2 regions of the Pseudoalteromonas sp. HL-AS2 genome follow, and region 2 is predicted to be linked to the other one. Evidence: riboswitches for the same ligand, from Rfam matches in the RefSeq annotation. Region 2 holds a riboswitch; the other holds the start of a gene.
The links. Region 2 has a riboswitch for cobalamin ahead of RB215_RS11155 (TonB-dependent receptor domain-containing protein). Riboswitches for the same ligand answer to the same signal wherever they lie in the genome.
Positions count from the first base shown of each region.

Region 1: another riboswitch for cobalamin. It lies ahead of RB215_RS12505 (ABC transporter ATP-binding protein); the one in region 2 lies ahead of RB215_RS11155 (TonB-dependent receptor domain-containing protein).

Region 1 covers NZ_CP133571.1:2,677,042-2,682,052, forward strand. Annotated here, with positions in the region: gene RB215_RS12495 (cobyric acid synthase) at 1-611, opposite strand, end outside; gene RB215_RS12500 (iron ABC transporter permease) at 621-1,622, opposite strand; gene RB215_RS12505 (ABC transporter ATP-binding protein) at 1,624-2,436, opposite strand; cobalamin riboswitch at 2,515-2,656, opposite strand; gene RB215_RS12510 (porin) at 2,702-3,640, opposite strand; gene RB215_RS12515 (LysR family transcriptional regulator) at 3,803-4,666, opposite strand; gene RB215_RS12520 (DUF413 domain-containing protein) at 4,757-5,011, shown strand, end outside.
Region 2 covers NZ_CP133571.1:2,400,581-2,405,591, forward strand. Annotated here, with positions in the region: gene RB215_RS11145 (efflux RND transporter permease subunit) at 1-569, shown strand, start outside; gene msrA (peptide-methionine (S)-S-oxide reductase MsrA) at 657-1,193, shown strand; gene RB215_RS11155 (TonB-dependent receptor domain-containing protein) at 1,314-3,143, opposite strand; cobalamin riboswitch at 3,180-3,345, opposite strand; gene RB215_RS11160 (YajQ family cyclic di-GMP-binding protein) at 3,596-4,078, opposite strand; gene RB215_RS11165 (VanZ family protein) at 4,242-4,592, shown strand; gene RB215_RS11170 (2-dehydropantoate 2-reductase) at 4,585-5,011, shown strand, end outside.

The sequences.
Region 1 (5,011 bases), 280 kb from region 2:
AATAAGCTTATATCGCCTCTAAAACGATTTATTACAAAGCCTTTTACCCGCGCTTGCTCCGACTCACTCAACAATGCCAAAGTACCCACTAAATGAGCAAACACACCGCCTTTATCTATATCGGCAATTATAATTACGGGGCAGTCAACGGCTTCGGCGTAGCCCATATTAGCAATGTCGTTGGCTCTGAGGTTTATTTCGGCTGGGCTGCCCGCCCCTTCCACCAGCAATAAATCAAAACGTTTTGCTAAACGGTTATGCGACGTGAGTACTGCATCCATAGCTACTTTTTTATAATCGTGATACGCCCCAGCTTCCATATTACTTATGGCTTTACCATGAATAATAACCTGCGCGCCAGTATCGCTATTTGGCTTAAGTAATATGGGATTAAAGTCAGTTTCAGGGGCTACCTTTGCCGCTATAGCTTGCAGTGCTTGAGCACGACCTATTTCACCACCATCATCTGTAACTGCACTATTTAATGCCATATTTTGTGGCTTAAATGGCGCTACATTTAGCCCTCTATTAGCAAATACTCTACACAGCGCCGCAACCAGTGTACTTTTACCCGCATCGGATGTGGTGCCTTGCACCATTAACGTTTTCATTTTATAGCCCTACACCTGGCGCTTACGAAAATACAATAAGCTTAAAAAGAACACGCTACCAATAGCTGCAGTAATAACCCCAACGGGTAACTCTTGATTAGTTAATAACGTGCGCGCTAGCACATCAACCCAAACCATAAAAGTACCGCCCACCAAACTCGTTACCAGTAAGCCAGATAAGCTACCTTGGGAGATAAAAAAGCGCACTATATGCGGCACCATTAATCCTACAAAGCCAATTCCGCCACACATAGCCACTAACACTGCCGTTATCAGCGAACTTAAAACTAGCATCAATATTCTAAAGCGATGTACCCGCACACCCAGTGTTATAGCACTTTCATCGCCGAGCAGCATGGCATTAAGTTGGCGCCTAAAACTAAGCATTGTAAATGTACACAATACAATAACCACAAAAGGTAACCACAGCGTTGCCCACTGCGCTCGTGCAAAACTGCCGAGCGTCCAAAATAAAATAGCCGCAACTGCCTGAGGATCGCTCCAGTAAAGTAATAAACTGGTAAATGCGCTAAATAAAAATGACAAGGCCACACCTGCCAGCAGCATAGATTCTACTTGCCCACTTTGCTGCCGCCCTGCAATCAATATAAGTAAACTCATAGCCACTAAACTGCCAGCCAATGCCGCTGCCGATAATGCAAAGCCCGCACTAATGCCCACAAACGCCATGAGTATAACTACCCCCAAAGACGCCCCAGACGATATCCCAAATAAATAAGGATCTGCTAACGGATTACGCGTCACGGTTTGCAAAATAAGCCCGGCAATGGCTAAACCACTGCCAGCTAAAAATGCCAGTAATGTGCGTGGCATTCTTAATTCAACAATAATTCGAGTGTTAAAGGAGCCCTCTGTTGAGGTGAAAATACTTTTAAATACATCAGTTAATGATGTGTCGGCAGCGCCATAACTCAGCGCCGTAAATAACGTAAATAATGCAGCTAGTACTGTGACTAAAAGTGCTATTGAATGATTGTTAAGCATGCGCATATTATTCATACCCATAAAAGTAAGTAATATGTGGAATAACACCACCTAATTTAGACATTTGCGGGTGGTGGCTTACTTGTGCACATACACCAAATACATCATTGAGCATGTCCTCGCTGAGCACATCGATGGGAGAGCCTGTATTAACAATTTCGCCGTGATTTATAACCACCAGCTCATCGCACATAGCAGCGGCTAAATTTAAATCATGAAACGATGCAAACACAGTAACGCCAAGCGATTTAGCCAACTCCATTACCTGAATTTGATACTTCACATCTAAGTGGCTGGTTGGCTCATCCATAATTAATAGTTGCGGTTGCTGCACCATAGCCCGAGCAATTAATGCACGTTGTTTTTCTCCTCCCGAAAGCGACTCAAAACGTTGGCTTGCATGATCCTGCAAGCCAACTCGCGCTATAGCTTGGTTTATTTTTTGTGTGTCGGCTGTTGTGGTGGTGCTAAATAATGCTTTATGCGGGGTTAACCCAAGTGCAACCACATCTAATAAAGTTAAATTAAATTGTGATGGGGTTTCTTGTAAAACAACCGCAACCTGCTTTGCGTATTCATGGCTTTTTAACTGCCAAATATCGGTATTATTAAATTTAATTTGCCCTGCAGTGGGCTGATTAAAGCGATACAAACACCGCAGTAAACTAGATTTACCTGCGCCATTGGGGCCAATTAAGCCAACGAACTTACCTTGCTTTATTTGCAAATTAACATTGTTGAGGATAGTTTTACTGCCAATATTCCACGACACGTGATTAACGCTTAACAATGGTGTATTTAATGGCGTTTGAGTTTGCAATAGTTAGCCCTAGGCAGGAATGCGCTCACTAACAATGCAACTAACTATGGCTAGTACATAATTTGAAGATGAGTAAACCCGCTCGTTAAAATAGTTTATTTGTATCTGACTTAAAGCGTTATGCTAATTACAGTTGCGGGAACAGTTGAGGAGTTGCACCTCATTCCAAATGAATACTCTATTATGGGCGGCTAAGTAAATAATTTAAAGCAAAAAAAACCGCACTTAACAAAGTACGGCTTAAAAAGGCAGTGCTAAGCGCTGCTTAAAATTTATATTCTATACCTACACCTAAGTAGTCTTGGTCAACGTTGTTGTCCATATCGAAATTAGAATAAAAACCAAATAATTTAGTGTTTTTATTTAACTGATGATCAACACCTGCCGAAATAGCCGTTTTGTCATCACTGCCTTTAAAATCCATTGCCTGGTACTGCAATTTAAAGGTATTGCTAGCCATAGTGTAAGCCGCACTTAATAAATAACCGTCGGCCTCACTACTGCCATCAACTTTTTCTTGCGTTTGATACATAGCGCCTAATTTAAAATCGGCTACTTTACCTTGTACTGATGCGCGCACTACATCGTAGCCGTTCACTTCACTATCGGCAGCAATAGCGGCATATATTGCGCTCTTTTTAAGGGCTGCGTCACCATAAGTTACTGCCATTGAATAGCCATTTTTAGCACCTGCTGCATCGCTATCCTCTGCAACAAACGTAGCCAAAAGCTTAAAACCTTGGTAAGAATTAGAGGCATAAGAAACACTACTGCCCATTCTATTTTCACCTTTAAAGGCATTTTTAATGTCGCCTTCAAGGTCGCTAAATAAATCAACTTTACCTTGTGACTGCTTAAGCGCGGTATCGTTACGGCCAATAACAACTTGGCCAAACGCGCCTTTTAAACCTATATACTGATTACGAGCAGAGATATTGTCGTCATTATCACCTTTTGAGTCGGCGTCAGAAACATCAACTTGAAATTCAAACTTATAAACAGCTTCTAAGCCATCAGATATTTTTTCAGACCCTTTTAAGCCCAAACGTGATGAGTTACTTTTAATTTCGGTAAAAGACCCCTCACCATCATCCGACGACTGTAGTGTTACGTTCGCTTTACCGTAAAAATCCACTTCAGCAAGCGCATTAAAAGACAAACCACCTAATAAAGCTACACATAAGCTCGACTTTACAAATTTCATGTTATTTCCTCGATAATCACAACAGACTCGTTTTTAATGCAACAGGAGTTTGGCACTGTTAAATGACAAAAATATTACAGCCGTCATATTTTTACACTTTTAAATTCATAAAAACACATAATAGTTGCAATCAAACGTACATATACAGCAAAACCATTGGCCTTACTCAACGGGTAACTTAGGAGTCATTTGGGTTAATAAATTTACTAATGTTTCTATTAACTCTTTTTGCTCATTGTCTCTGTGATAGGCAACAAATATATCGCGCGAGGTGGTTTCTACGTCTTTCACATGAAATAACTCGCCTTTTTCTAAATGCGCTGCAACAAGTACTTGAGGAATGAATGCACTCCCTCCGCATTGCAATATTAAATCAAGTGCTATACGCCCAGTACTTGTTCTAAAGTAAGGTGGGGTTTTGCCAGTAAACTGGCGAGCATGCCACAGTGAGAATGTCGTGCCCCAGTCAACATATACGTACTGGTTATCAAAAAAGTTATCGTAGCTGGCAGTATCAAACGCGCTTACCGGTATAATGGGTAGTTCACAAATTCGCTCAACCACCAGCTCATCAACTTTTGGTGGATCAAATAAAATAGCTAAATCTAAGGTGCGCTCTAATAACAGGCGGGTACTTTCTTGTTGTGCTTTTACCTCAGCCACCAAAGACACACCGGGCATTGCCGATACAATATTAGTAATACCAAACTGTAAAAATGCATCCCAAATGTTTGGTGTACCCGCTAGGCAAATTTGTTTATGCATATTATCGGCAAGTGCCACATCTACTTTTGCTCTTTGCATGCCAGTAATGATCATTTGTGCATGGGGTAATAAACGCTCACCTGGCGCTGTTAGTTGAATATTATTGCGCTGGCGAATAAACAAATTAACACCAAGCCCTTGCTCTAATTGACGAATTCTAAAGCTTACTGCAGACTGCGTGATATAAAGGTTTTCAGCCGCTTTGCCAAAGTGACGAGTGCGTACTACCTCAACAAATGTTTTTAATAAATCGATATCCAATTTTTTATCCTCACGATAAAAATAACTTGTTTAAAATATTTGCAAACTTGCCGCATACTCCAGCAATTACCAAGGTATGAGGGTACAACAATGAGCAATGATATTTCACTACTTCGCCAAGCATTTGTTAGTCAACGTCAGTTTTTTGATGATCAAAACTTCCCACGCGGATTTGGTCGCAGCGGAAACTTTACCTTATTAGAAGCCAGTATATTAGAGCAACACGGTGTTGTTTTAAAAGGCTTACATAATAAAGCCCTAGAGCCACAAAATGAACATCAGCAACAATTTGTCGCTGTTATTAGTGGTGCTTTAGAGCCAACCAATGCAATTGAGCGCGCTTGG
Region 2 (5,011 bases):
TTTATGAAGGTGCTTCGGCCATGACCTACGTGTTTATTTTAGCACTTACGGTTACCTTTTTAGTACTAGCGGCACAGTTTGAAAGCTTTATGCACCCATTTGTAATAATGCTTACCGTACCCCTTGGCTTAATGGGTGCTATGTTTGGCTTGTGGGCCACAGGACTTACGCTCAATATTTACAGCCAAATAGGTATTGTTATGCTCATAGGGTTAAGCGCTAAAAATGGTATTTTGATTGTTGAGTTTACTAACCAACTACGCGACAAAGGCGTAGAGTTTAGCGAAGCTATTTTACAAGCCGCTACGCAGCGCCTACGCCCTATTATTATGACCTCATTAACCACTGTAATGAGTGCGGTACCTCTGGTTTTAGCCTCGGGCCCGGGTGCTGAAAGCCGTATGGTGATTGGTGTTGTAGTGTTTACCGGTGTTGTTGTATCAACCCTACTGACTCTGTTTGTAGTACCTGCTGCTTACTATGCACTTGCGCGCAATACACAGTCACCTGAGTTTTTGCAGCAAAAACTTGATAAACAAGCCGCTAAAAAGCCATTCGAAGAGATCTAACCTCCTAATAGCGTCGTAACCTTGTTGTTACGACGCTTTAGACTTATGCTCTGCATAATCTAAACTTACAGCTATTTTGGAGTATTTATGAGTTCAACAACGCAAGTCGCTACCTTTGGTGGCGGCTGTTTTTGGTGTATAGATGCAGCATTTAGACGTGTAAATGGCGTATTAGATGTAAGTTCTGGCTATACCGGTGGCGAAACCGACACCCCAACCTATAATTCTGTATGCTCTGGCACAACCGGGCACGCTGAGGTTGTTAAAGTTGAATTTGACACCACTGTAGTTAGCTTTGAAACACTGCTAGCAATGTTTTTCACTTTGCATGATGCAACACAATTAAATCGCCAAGGTAACGATATAGGCACACAGTATAGAAGTGTTGTTTACTATCACGATGAGGCTCAACTAAAGCAAACCAATGAAATGATAGCTCAACTGCAAAGCCATGTGAGTGAGCCAATTGTGACAGAAGTCAGCCCTGCCACTACGTATTATCCAGCAGAGCATTATCATCAAGATTACTATAACGAAAACCCACAGCAGGGTTACTGTAGTATTTTAATAGCACCTAAATTACATAAGTTTGAAACCGTATTTAAAGAGTTTTTAACTGACTAGCTAATTTGAGTAGTTAAACTTAGCTACACAGTAGAAAGCCCGATTTAAATCGGGCTTTTGTATTTTCAGCTTAATTTAATAATCTTTATCTATTAAAGGCATTAAAAGCATTAAAGACGGCTAAAACTGGTAGCTTGCGCCCGCAAAAAAGCGACGCTCTGGTGTGTTGTAGTAATATACTTCACCCGTTATAGAATCAGTGCTTGAGTCAACCACGTTATACTCTTTATCAAATAAGTTTTCTACACGAAGCGAAACCTCAATGTGTTCATTTACTTGATAATTACCCGCTAAGTTCCAAAGCGTGTATGAGCCTAAACGCGTCACAGCACCTTGTCGGTCACTACGATATTGCATGTCTAAGCTCGCATCAAACGCACCAAACTGTTTTGCAAGTTCCCAATTAAATGTACGTTTAGCAACATTACGTAACTCTGCGCCCGTTTCTTCGTCTTCTGCACTTAAATAAGCAAAGTTAAGATTACTATCGAAACCCAAAATTTGTTGTGACAGGCTAAACTCAACCCCTTCGTAGCGTGCTTCATTTAAGTTGATAGGAAAAAAGTTAGAATCCAAAGAGATTTTATCTTCAATATCATTTCTAAAAATAGCAACATCAACACTTGCTATATCAAAATCTACATTTAACCCAATCTCTCGGTTTAATGATTTTTCAGGCTCTAAATCAGGATTAGATGAAGGTGGAAAACCAGGAAAAGCCGGAAAGTATAAATCGTTAAATGTAGGTGCTTTAAAACCAGTGCTTTGACTTATTCTAAAGGTTGCGTCTTCAGATAAATGATAGCCAGCTGCTGCAGTGTAAGTCGTTTCGTCACCAAACTGTTCATCATCGTCTTGACGCACAGTTAAATTAGCTAACACTTTCTCTGTATTATAATAAGCACCAACAAATACAGCTAATACATCACGCTCTTGTACACCATACTGCGTTGTACTACGAGATACATCATCGTTGTACCAGTTAACGCCGCCGCTAATATTAAGCTCTTCAGATAATGTATATTGACCGTTATAATCCAATTGCACACGTTTCGTTATAAAATCATTTACACCAAATGCTGAGGTATCGTGTGAATCATCTGTTGAAATAGCAATATCAATACTGTGCGATTGGTTAGTGTAGTTTTTATTCCAACCTGCAGAAAGCTGATAGTTTTTAAAATCACCTGTTTCTACAGTACTTGTGGCTGGGCTGAAACGATTGTCGTAATCTACATAGCCTTCACTGTATTGGCCTAATAACTTAAAGTTGCCGTAGCGTGCATCGGTATAATTTACTTTAAAACCAAGATTCTTATTTTCATAGCCATCTTCATCTGGTGCTACACCTTGGAGTACATCAAAACCATCAGTTTTTTCAAAACCTGCGTTAAACGCAGTAGTAACATCGCCTGATTTTACAGAGCCAGCCACCTGATAATCTTGATAAGAATCAGAACCAAACGTAGCACTCACAGATAAGTTATCTGACTCACGCGTGATAATATTAATTACGCCCGCGAGTGCGTCAGAGCCATAAATAGCCGCGCGAGAGCCTTTAATAATTTCAATGCGTTCAATACTATTTAAAGGGACATTATTTAGTGCTTTTTGTCCAAGTGTTGCAGACCCTGTACGTACACCGTCAATCAAAATCAACGCATCGCCAGAGCCAGTACCACGAAGTGACACACCTGTACTTTGACCAAAACCACCGTTTGGATTAACCTGAAAACCAACTTGTTTACTTAATAGCGTTGGTAAATCGCGTACGTTGCTTGCTTCTATTTCTGCACGCTCGATAACATTTACACTTGCTAAAACGTCATTGATTGATTGTTCGAATTTATTAGCTGTAACGGTAATTTTTTCGATTGGTTGCACTGTTGCAGATACTGAAAATGAAAGTGCAGCCGAAATTGCCACACCTAGAGCGGTTTTATTTAACATGATGTCCCCTACCTTTGCCCACCGCAAAGATGTTAATAAGTAAGATTACTTCAAGGCCGGTCTCCGGACTCAGTCAACACTATAATAGCTGCTAATACTTTACCGTTGCGGGGGCAGTGTTGGGGTTGTTATCGTCTTGAAAACGCACCAACTTCCCGATTATCTTGCTGTTAATTTCAATACTTTGAAACGTATACAAAGGTATTAAGCAAGCACCTTGAAAATAGGTCGCTATTGTGAGTATTTTGTTTATAAATGTCAATAGACGTCTATATAGCCAAAGTTTGATTTTTAACGATATAAACCCTCAACAATCACTGTAAAAGAGTTAGATTACATATCAAGTTACTAATAGCAAAAAAGCCAAACTTCATTGCTGTAGTTTGGCTTTTTTAACACAAATTTTTTAAAAATTAGTCTCCTAATCTCTATAATATCTGTAATCTGTTTTATTAATCGCGGAAGTTTTTAAACTGAAATGGCTGGCCTAAATCGGCGCTACGTACTACTTGCATAGCTTCTTGAAGATCATCTCGCTTTTTACCTGTTACGCGTACTTCTTCACCTTGAATGGCGGCTTGTACTTTAACTTTTGAATCTTTAATGGCTTTAACTATTTTTTTAGCCATCTCTTTTTCAATACCTTGCTTTAAACCAACGTTACGAAAAACATTTTTACCCGCTCGGCTAATATCTTGCAATTCAAGGCTTGATACATCCATACCACGCTTAGAAATTTTACTCGCTAAAATATCAAATAATTGTATAACCTGAGAGTCAGCTTCGGCTTTAAGCTTAATTACTTTATCATTTAGCTCAATCGATGCATCAACTCCCCTAAAGTCAAAGCGAGTTTCTAGTTCACGGTTTGCATTATCAACTGCGTTTTTAGCTTCGTTCATTTCTACTTCAGATACAATATCAAATGAAGGCATTGATTTCTCCTAACTATTTTATCTTAATTTTATACTTAATTTATTAAAGCGATTATAACGCTAAAACTATAAATCTTTACACTTTTATGCATCTTGTTCAGGTGCGATACTAAATTAGTTTGATATACTACGGTTTCTTTTTTAAGCGATTTTAGGATTTGTTGTGACAAGGCGTGTTTATCAAGCAATTTTTTTAATTAGTATTGTGGTGTTTACCTTTTTATTTGCGAAAGAAATAAAAGGGGTTGGCAACCTGTTTCCTCATGTTGATAAAGTAGCCCACTTTGGGATATTTTTCATCCTTGCCATAATAATGGATAAAGCGTTTAAACTCCCTTTATACGCACAAATACTTTTATTAGCCGGTTACGGTGCTGCAATAGAAATAATGCAAGACGCACTTCCATATAGGCAAGCATCAATCGCAGATTTTATTGCAGATTTTGCCGGCGCAGCAAGCTACTTTATAATCAAAGCAATTTTAACCCCACGTAAAAAGAACTCTCATGGCTAAAATTCTTATTATTGGCGACGGCGCAATAGGCTTATTATTAGCCCACTTTTTAAGTGCGCAGCATAGTGTAAGCGTGTTAACCCGAAAAAGTACGAGTAACACTCGCTTTTACAGTAGTGACAACAGTGCTTCACAAAAAATAAATGCCTCTTTTATTTCATTAAATGAGCTTAATAGTTTACCTAAATTTGATGTGTTTTTATTTACGGTAAAAGCCTTTCAAGTGCAAAGCGCATTTGCACAAATAAAACAGTTTTTGCCTCAGCATTGCTCTGTTGTGCTTTCGCATAACGGTATGGGTAATGTAGAGCAGTTAAAATGTGAGCTTAATGAGCACCAAGCGCTTTATTTTTTAACGACCAGCATGGCAGGGTTTAAATCAAACCAATATATAGTACAGCACACTGGTAATGGGCAAA